DNA from 3 places in the Erwinia sp. AnSW2-5 genome. Region 1 is predicted to be linked to each of the others. Evidence: predicted binding sites of a transcription regulator. Region 1 holds the regulator's gene; each other region holds the start of a gene.
The links. The regulator PhoB, encoded in region 1, activates phosphate uptake and scavenging genes when phosphate is short. The targets are predictions, from matches to a motif close to CTGTCATAAAACTGNCNNAT.
Positions count from the first base shown of each region.

Region 2: the regulator PhoB is predicted to act here: its motif matches at 1,588-1,607, upstream of ugpB (sn-glycerol-3-phosphate ABC transporter substrate-binding protein UgpB).
Region 3: the regulator PhoB is predicted to act here: its motif matches at 1,640-1,659, upstream of pitA (inorganic phosphate transporter PitA).

Region 1 is NZ_JBJGXA010000031.1:167,531-170,781, reverse strand. Features, by position in the region: gene phoR (phosphate regulon sensor histidine kinase PhoR) at 1-1,227, opposite strand, end outside; gene phoB (phosphate response regulator transcription factor PhoB) at 1,251-1,940, opposite strand; gene sbcD (exonuclease subunit SbcD) at 2,153-3,251, shown strand, end outside.
Region 2 is NZ_JBJGXA010000001.1:257,890-261,140, reverse strand. Features, by position in the region: gene ugpA (sn-glycerol-3-phosphate ABC transporter permease UgpA) at 1-50, opposite strand, end outside; gene ugpB (sn-glycerol-3-phosphate ABC transporter substrate-binding protein UgpB) at 174-1,490, opposite strand; gene livF (high-affinity branched-chain amino acid ABC transporter ATP-binding protein LivF) at 1,701-2,414, opposite strand; gene livG (high-affinity branched-chain amino acid ABC transporter ATP-binding protein LivG) at 2,416-3,183, opposite strand; gene ACFL9S_RS01115 (high-affinity branched-chain amino acid ABC transporter permease LivM) at 3,180-3,251, opposite strand, start outside.
Region 3 is NZ_JBJGXA010000001.1:181,680-184,930, forward strand. Features, by position in the region: gene pitA (inorganic phosphate transporter PitA) at 46-1,545, opposite strand; gene ACFL9S_RS00805 (NAD(P)/FAD-dependent oxidoreductase) at 1,788-2,972, shown strand.

The DNA.
Region 1 (3,251 bases):
GCTGCTGATATCCAGGCGCGTATTGTGATGGCTGAGCGCATGTTTCACGATAGCCAGACCTAACCCGCTGCCGCCGGTCTGTCGGGAGCGCGCTTTATCAACGCGATAGAAGCGCTCCGTCAGACGAGGCAGGTGTTCCGGTGCAATCCCTGGCCCATTATCTTTCACCTTAAACTGTGCCCCCTGCGGGCTACGTAGCCAGCTGACATCAATCCGCGTGCCATCCGGCGTATGGTTAACCGCGTTATACACCAGATTGGAAATCGCACTGCGCAGTTGCTCGTCATTGCCAAACACGCGCAAATGCGGGTCGGTATGGAAATAAATATCGTGGCGACCGTTACTGAGCGTTTCCGCTTCACGCTGCAACACCCGCAGCATCATCGGCACGTCCACGGTTTCCTGCAAATCGAGCGCTGGAGCAGCTTCAATGCGCGACAAGGTCAGCAGCTGTTTCACCAGGCTGTCCATGCGTTTGGTCTGTTCCTGCATGGTGTGCAGCGCCTTATCACGCAGGCTGCCCTCCAGCACGGAATCGTTCATCATCTCCAGATAGCCCTGCAACACGGTGAGCGGCGTGCGCAGTTCGTGGCTGACATTGGCAAAGAAGTTACGCCGCGCGCCTTCCAGCTGGTGCATCTGGGTAACATCACGCGCCACCAGCAGCCATTGCCCTTCGCTGTAAGGCATCACACGGAATTCCAGATGACGATGGCTGTTCAGTACCAGCGTGAGCGGGCGTGAAAAATCACGCTGACGCAGATAGCGGGTAAACTCCGGGTAACGCAGCAGGTTGAGGATATTCTGGCCGTTATCTTCCGGCCAGCGCAGCCCCAGCATCTGCTGAGCCAGGCCGTTGCACCAGAAAATCGTCCCCTCTTCGGTGGTCAGTACCACCGCATCAGGCAGAGATTCTGCACCGCTACGAAAACGTTTGATCAGATGACCGAGTTCACGACGGCGACGACGATTACGCGCCTGCATTTGATACAGGCCGTAAAACAGCGGTTCCCAGCTGCCACGGCCGCTGGGAGGTGTCATGCTGCGGTCGACCCACAGCCAGTGAGAGAGTCGAAGTAAGTTGTTGAAATGAAAACCCAGCACACAGAGTACTGAGATTAACAGCAGCCAGGGGAGCCAACCCACCAGCAGCCCGAGCAGTAACGCGGGCAAACCGGCAAGCAGCAGCTCAAACAATAATCTCTTCCAGGAGAGGCGTTCCAACACGGTTCAGACTCCAGCGCGAACAATCAATAGCGTGCAGAGAAACGATACCCTGTTCCGCGAACCGTCTGCACCATACGATCGTGCCCGGTCAGTTCCAGTGCCTTACGTAAGCGACGAATGTGTACATCAACGGTACGATCTTCGACGTAAACGTTAGTTCCCCAGACATGGTTTAGCAACTGCTCACGGCTGTAGACGCGCTCAGGATGCGTCATAAAGAAGTGCAGCAGTTTATATTCGGTCGGCCCCATTTCCAGCGGCTGCGTATCGGACATCACGCGATGCGATGACGGATCAAGACTCAGCCCCTGCATCTCAATCACCTCTTCCACCGCCATCGGTGAAATACGGCGCATCACCGCTTTAATACGTGCCACCAGCTCTTTCGGTGAGAAGGGTTTGGTAATGTAATCGTCGGCACCCACTTCAAGGCCACGGACGCGATCTTCTTCTTCACCACGCGCAGTCAGCATCATCACCGGAATATCACGGGTCATCGCTTCACGCTTCAGGTGCTTAATAAACTGAATGCCGGAACCACCCGGTAACATCCAGTCCAGCAGGATTAAATCTGGCCACGGCTCAATGAGCATACTGACTGCGCTGTCATAGTCCTCGGCTTCGATCGGTTGATAGTCATTTTGTTCCAGAACGAAACACAACATCTCACGGATTGGGGCTTCATCTTCAACCACCAGAATGCGCTTAGCCATTATTGCTCCTGCTACTGTGACAGGTTGTCACGGGGATATGCGGCGCCATTATGCGTCAGTTTTATGACACTTTTATGAAAAAAGCACCCCCTAAAAGCATTGATGAAATTAAATAAAATCTCTACCTCATCAATATGTTTATCGGGCCTGAATAATTCGAGAGGCAGGACAGGTATAATACTCACCACGCTTTTCGCCATGAAAGGACCCCCATGCGCATCATTCATACTGCCGACTGGCATCTTGGCCAGTTTTTCTACACCAAAAGCCGGGCAGCCGAGCACCAGGCATTCCTTGACTGGCTGCTGGAGAAAGCAGAAGCACAGCAGGCGGATGCGATTATTGTGGCGGGCGATATCTTTGATACCGGCTCTCCGCCGAGCTACGCGCGTGAGCTGTATAACCGCTTCGTGGTCAAGCTTCAGCAAACCGGCTGTCAGTTGGTGGTACTGGGCGGCAATCACGATTCGGTTGCCATGCTGAATGAATCGCGCGAGCTGCTGGCCTGCCTCAATACCCGGGTGATCGCCGCCGCCTGCGACGATGTGCGTCAACAGGTGCTGGTTCTCAATCGCCGCGACGGCCAGCCGGGGGCGCTGCTGTGCGCCATTCCGTTTTTACGTCCACGCGATATTCTGCGCAGCCAGAGCGGGCAGTCAGGGCGCGAAAAGCAGCAAAGCCTGCTGGAAGCCATTACGGAACACTATCAGCAGTGCTGGCAGGAAGCCCTGAAACAGCGCGATGCGCTGGGCCTGACGCTACCGATTATTGCTACCGGCCATCTGACCACGATGGGCGTAACCAAAAGCGATGCGGTGCGTGATATCTACATCGGCACGCTGGATGCCTTCCCCGCCGACTGTTTCCCCCCTGCGGACTATATCGCCCTGGGGCATATCCATCGCGCCCAGCGCATTGCCGACAGCGATCATATTCGCTACAGCGGCTCCCCAATCCCACTCAGTTTTGATGAGCTGGGTAAAGCCAAAAGCGTGTTTCAGGTCGACTTCAGCGACGGCAAACTCAGCGCCGTCGAAGCCTTACCGATCCCGTTATTCCAGCCGATGCAGATGATCAAAGGCTCTCTGGAACAGATTGAGCAGCAGCTGGCAGCACTCACGGCCGATCCGCAGGGTGGCACCGTCTGGCTGGACATTGAAATCGTCACCGATGCTTACCTCAGTGAGCTACAGCGCCGTATCCAGGAACTGACCGAACCCCTGCCCGTAGAAGTGGTGCTGCTGCGTCGCAGCCGTGAACAGCGGGAGCAGGTGATCGCCCGGCAGAACAACGAAACCCTGAACGAGTTGA
Region 2 (3,251 bases), on a different contig from region 1:
AGCAGATAGGGCAGCGCTTTCGCGCGAAATACGGGACGGGGTTGGGACATAAAGGGTTATCTCGTGCGAAAAACGTTGCAGGGGCTAACCGTAGTTCTGGTCGCCCCTGGCGGGCGGATCGTTGATCCGCCCCTACATACGTGCGGATCAACGATCCGCACCTACGACAAACGCTATTTGGTCTGTTGTTCGAAGCGACGCAGCAGTTGATTACCACGCTCAACGGCGCTGTCCAGTGCCGCCTGCGGGGTTTTCTTGCCAGTCCAGACGCCTTCCAGCTCTTCATCCACAATGGTACGGATCTGCGGCATATTGCCCAGACGCATCCCTTTGGTGAATGGCAGCGGATCTTTGTTCAGCATCTGACGGGTGGCAATATCTGCACCCGGGTTTTTGTCGTAGAAGCCCTGCTTCTTCGTCAGCTCGTAAGCCGCTGTGGTGATCGGCAGGTAGCCGGTTTTCTGGTGCCATTCGGCGGCAATTTCAGGCTTCGCCAGGAACTGCATAAACTCGGCCACACCTTTGTAGGTTGCCGCATCTTTGTTCTTCAGCACCCACAGGCTCGCACCGCCGATGATGGCATTCTGCGGTGCGTTCGGCACGGTCGCATCATACGGCATCATGCCGACGCCATAGTTGAACCTGGCGTGGCTGCGGATATCGGCCAGCGAGCCGGAAGAGGCGGTGGTGATAGCGCAGTCGCCGTTATAGAACTTGGCGGTGGATTCATCTTTACGGCCGAAGTAGGTGAAATCACCCTTCTTGTTCATCTCTTCCAACAGGGCAATGTGGCGCACCTGAGTCGGTTTGTTGAATTCCAGTACCGCGTCCGTGCCGTCAAAGCCGTTGTTTTTGGTGGCAACCGGCAAACCATGCCAGGCGCTGAAGTTCTCAATCTGGATCCAGCCCTGCCAGCCGCTGGCGTAACCACAGGTCATGCCCGCTTTACGCAGTGCTTCAGTGTATTTCGCCAGATCCTGCCAGGTTTTTGGCGGCTGCTCAGGGTCAAGACCGGCTTTTTTGAAGGCGTCTTTGTTGTAGTACAGCACCGGGGTGGAGCTGTTAAATGGCTGGGAGATCAGCTGGCCTTTGGAATCGCTGTAGTAGCCCGCGACTGCCGGGACAAACTGCTTCGGATCCATCGCAATGCCGGCGTTTTTAAACACTTCATTGACCGGAACAATCGCTTTCGATGCCATCATCGTGGCCGTACCCACTTCGTATACCTGCAAAATCGCGGGTGCTTTGCCAGAACGAATCGCGGCAATACCGGCTGACATGCTCTGCTCGTAGTTACCTTTGTAGGTCGGTACGATTTTATAGTCAGGGTTTTCTGCGTTAAAGCGAGTGGCCAGCGAGTTGACCTCTTCACCCAGCGCACCTTCCATTGAGTGCCAGAATGGGATCTCGGTGGCGGCCAGCGCATTGGCGCTAAGAGTCAGTCCCAGTACCACGCTAAGTGCGGTATGACGAAAGGCGATTGATGACATGTCGGTTTCCTGTACCCGGTGTTGTAAGGCGCGTTATCGCGCATTCTTTGAGTCGGGAGGTAACATGACATGCGAAAATGACAGAAAAATAACGGGGTTGTGACAGTAGAGTGACAGCGAGGTGACGACCGGTGGTGTTTCATTGATATCGGGCGAGGCATGCCTCGCCCCTACGAATTACGTAGGGGTCGGGCATGCCCGACCCGGCTGTTAACCGCCTAAATACGCGCTACGCACTGCCTCATTGGCTAACAATGCATCGCCGGTATCTTCCAGCACCACATGACCGTTTTCGAGCACATAGCCACGGTCGGCCAGCTTCAGCGCCTGGTTGGCATTCTGTTCGACGAGGAAAATCGTCATGCCTTCCTGACGCAGCTGTTCAATGGTGTCAAAAATCTGCTGGATAATGATCGGGGCCAGGCCCAGCGACGGCTCATCCAGCAGCAGCAGGCGCGGCTGGCTCATCAGCGCGCGGCCAATCGCCAGCATCTGCTGCTCACCGCCCGACATAGTGCCAGCACGCTGTACACGGCGCTCATACAGTCGCGGAAACAGCTCATACACCCGCTTGATGCGCTGCTGATACTGCTGGCGCTCGGCAAAGAAACCGCCCATTGCCAGGTTCTCATCCACCGTCATCCGCGAGAAGACGCGCCGCCCTTCCGGCACAATCGCAATCGCCTCACGCATAATGCGTGCCGTCTGCCAGTCGGTAATGTCTTTACCGTCGAAGGTAATTGACCCTTCAGTCGCACGCGGTTCCCCGCACAGCGTCCCGAGGATGGTGGTTTTACCCGCGCCGTTCGCACCAATCAGCGTGACAATTTCGCCCTGATTGATATGCAGACTGACGTTATGCAGCGCCTGAATTTTGCCGTAATGCGCGCTGATATTATTCAGGGAAAGCATCGCCTGACTCATATTATGCCTCTCCCAGGTAGGCGCGGATCACGTCCGGGTTATTACGGATCTCGTCCGGCGTACCGTTAGCCAACGGCGTTCCCTGGTTGACCACGTAAATACGATCGGAAATGCCCATGACCAGTTTCATATCATGTTCAATCAGCAGTACCGAGACGTTGTGCTGGTTGCGCAGTTCCGCAATCAGCTCATCCAGCTCGTGAGTTTCTTTCGGGTTCAGACCGGCAGCCGGTTCATCCAGCATCAGGATTTCCGGGCGCGTCACCATGCAGCGGGCGATCTCAAGGCGGCGTTGCTGCCCGTAAGCGAGGTTACCCGCCTGGCGGTTAGCCAGCGCCAGCAGCCCGACGCGATCCAGCCAGGTCGCCGCACGATCGAGCGCTTCGCTTTCCGCTTTACGGAAGGCGGGGGTTTTCAGCAGGCCAGAGAACACGCCGCTTTTCAGGTGCTGATGCTGGGCAACCAGCAGGTTCTCAATCACCGTCATTTCACGGAACAGACGCACATGCTGGAAGGTGCGCACAATGCCCATGCGCGCGATCTTCTGCCCAGGCAGGCCCGCAAGCTGTTTGTCGCCCAGCTTGATGGAGCCACCCGTCGGGCGGTAGAACCCGGTCAGGCAGTTAAACACCGTGGTTTTACCGGCGCCGTTCGGGCCGATAAGCGAGACGATTTCCTGCGGGCGCAGCTCCAGTTCCACGTTATTGACGGCCAGCAGGCCACCAAAGCGCATCATCAGGCCATTAACGGCTAACAGAGGCTGAGTCATGCCTGCTCTCCTTTTTCCGCAGTTTTCAACTTCAGATGCGGGCGCTTCATCGGCAACAGTCCCTGTGG
Region 3 (3,251 bases), on a different contig from region 1:
CGCGGGCTTGTTCGGGCGGACCTTTTTCGGCCCGCCCGCTGCTCATCAAATCAGCTTCAACGCCAGCCAGTACAGGCTACCGGAAAGGACAATCGAGACGGGCAGGGTGAAGACCCATGCCAGCAGGATGTTCTTAATGGTGCGCCCCTGCACGCCGCCACCGTCAACCAGCATCGTACCGGCAACGGAAGAGGAGAGGACGTGGGTGGTGGAAACCGGCATCCCGGTATAACTAGCCACACCGATAGAGACGGCTGCCGTCATCTGAGCAGACATCCCCTGTGCGTAAGTCATGCCTTTTTTACCGATTTTCTCACCGATGGTGGTGGCAACACGACGCCAGCCAATCATCGTACCCAGTGACAGCGCTAACGCGACGGCGAGGATGATCCACACCGGGGCATACTCAATGGTGTTGAGCAGGTCACCCTTCAACTTATTGAGGAAGCGTTTGTCGTCAGGCTGCGTTTCCGGCAGCTTGGCGGCTTTCTCTGCGGTATCGGAGATGCACATCAGCAGACGACGCAGCTGGCCGCGCTGTTCCACGCTTAACGCATCATAGCTGGACAGGTTGTTCAGCAGACCCTGAGCACGGTGGATGGCAGGCAAAGCACGCGCCGCATCACAGTGGAACTCTTCAGGCCCTGAAGGCACCTCTTCCGGCGTTGGCAATGCAGGTGGTGACATCTCGATGATATGCGTCAGCGAGGTGGCATGCTGCTGGTAATACTGTTCCAGATGGTTGACCGCATCGCGGGTGCGAGTGATGTCATAACCGCTGGAGTTCATATTGACCACAAAGCCTGCCGGTGCAACGCCAATCAGTACCAGCATAATCAGGCCGATACCTTTCTGACCGTCGTTTGCGCCGTGCGAATAGCTGACGCCAATCGCTGAGACAATCAACGCGATACGGGTCCAGAACGGTGGTTTTTTCTTACCATCGATCTTTTCACGTTCGGCTGGGGTCATATGAATCCGCTGACGTTTTTTATTCCCACTCCAGAAGCGGCGCAGGATAAACACCAACCCACCGGCAACCACTAAGCCGACAATCGGTGAAATAATCAACGACATAAAGATACCGATCATTTTGGGAATGTTCAGCGCATCAACCACCGAGGTGCCAGTCAGCAACGCGTTGGTCAGGCCGATACCAATGATGGCACCAATCAGAGTATGAGAGCTGGAAGCCGGTAACCCGAAGTACCAGGTGCCGAGATTCCATATAATAGCGGCAAGCAACATGGAAAAGACCATGGCCAGCCCGTGAGCCGATCCCACATTCAATAGCAGGTCGGTGGGTAGCAGATGGACGATAGCGTAAGCCACGCTTAAGCCGCCCAACAGTACACCGAAGAAGTTGAACACCCCTGCCATGACAACCGCTAACTGCGAGCGCATTGCACGGGTATAGATCACGGTAGCGACTGCATTGGCCGTGTCATGGAAGCCATTGATTGCTTCATAGATCAAGACAAACAACAGAGCGAGTACCAGTAACAGGCCGGTATGAAAATCAAGACCAGCAAACAGATGTAGCATAAGCGTTACGCCATTTTGGAGGACATGAACGCGGCGCATTATCAGCGACAAACCGCACCCGGGGAAAGGGAAATATAGACTTTTTTTGACAGTAACGTGTCAAAGTGATGACAGTTAGCAGTGAAAACACCAACAAATCATAAAGTTACAAAATGTTTCAGCCTCGAATGAGGCCTGAAGCTGGTATCCCCGCCCCCAACTCACTACAATCAGCGTTTTTGAGAGTCGGCGCGGAGTGTGTGGTGGAAAAGTTTGACGTTATCGTCGTTGGTGCAGGCGCAGCTGGCCTGTTTTGCGCAGCCCAGGCAGGGCAAAAAGGGCGACGTGTTCTGCTGATTGATAATGGCAAAAAAGCCGGGCGCAAAATCCTGATGTCGGGCGGCGGGCGCTGCAATTTCACCAACCTCTACACTGAGCCGGCGGCTTACCTGTCGCATAACCCGCATTTTTGTAAATCTGCGCTGGCGCGTTATACCCAGTGGGATTTTATCGATCTGATCAACCGTCACGGCATCGCCTGGCATGAGAAAACCCTGGGACAACTGTTCTGTGACGACTCCGCCCAGCAGGTGGTCGATCTGCTGCTGAAAGAGTGTGAGAGCGGGCAAGTCACGCTGCGTCTGCGCAGTGAAGTGGTGTCCGTCACGCGTGACGACAGCGGTTATACCCTGCAACTGAACGGCACGGAAGTGCAGGCCGATAAACTGGTGATTGCCAGCGGTGGGCTGTCGATGCCGGGGCTGGGCGCCTCGCCGTTCGGCTATAAAATTGCCGAACAGTTTGGCCTGAAGGTGTTTCCCACCCGCGCCGGGCTGGTGCCGTTTACCCTGCATAAGCCGCTGCTGGAACAGCTTCAGACGTTGTCCGGCGTCTCGGTGCCGTCGGTGCTCACCGCCGAAGACGGCACGGTATTTAAAGAAGCGCTGCTGTTTACCCATCGTGGCCTCTCCGGCCCGGCGGTCCTGCAACTTTCCAGCTACTGGTTGCCGGGTGAGTTTGTTACGGTCAACCTTTCCCCAGGCCAGGACATTGATGCGTTTATTAATGAAGAGCGCAACAGCCATCCGAATCAAAGCCTGAAAAATACCCTGGCGAAATTGCTGCCGAAACGCCTGGTCGAGTGCCTGCAACTGCTGGGGAGGGTGCCGGAGTGTACGCTGAAGCAGCTGAACAGCCGCCAGCAGGCCGATCTGGCGACTTCGCTGCACCAGTGGCGCGTGCAGCCTAACGGCACCGAAGGCTACCGCACCGCCGAAGTGACGCTGGGCGGTGTGGATACCACTCAGCTGTCATCGAAAACCATGGAAGCCCGCGATGTTCCGGGGCTGTACTTTATCGGTGAAGTGGTGGATGTGACCGGCTGGCTGGGCGGCTATAACTTCCAGTGGGCGTGGAGTTCCGCCTGGGCGTGTGCGCAGGCGCTGTGAGTTGGAATGGAATAATAATTCACTCACTGCAATCGCTGTTTAATCTCCCTGTTAATAACAGGCCATTATAATGAAACGATGTCTCTGAATCACACAACTGTGCTGCAAGCATTCACTGAACTGCAGCTTTGCAGCTAGCTGGTGCTGACACACCCGGTGACGATGCGTCAGTACTATTCCCTTTAATGACCTCTGTTCCACTTAACCCTCAGGTCATTCTGCCCAGCTCAGCTTGCCGAAATTTCATCGGCTAGTTTTTTAATGTAAACGTAAAATGCT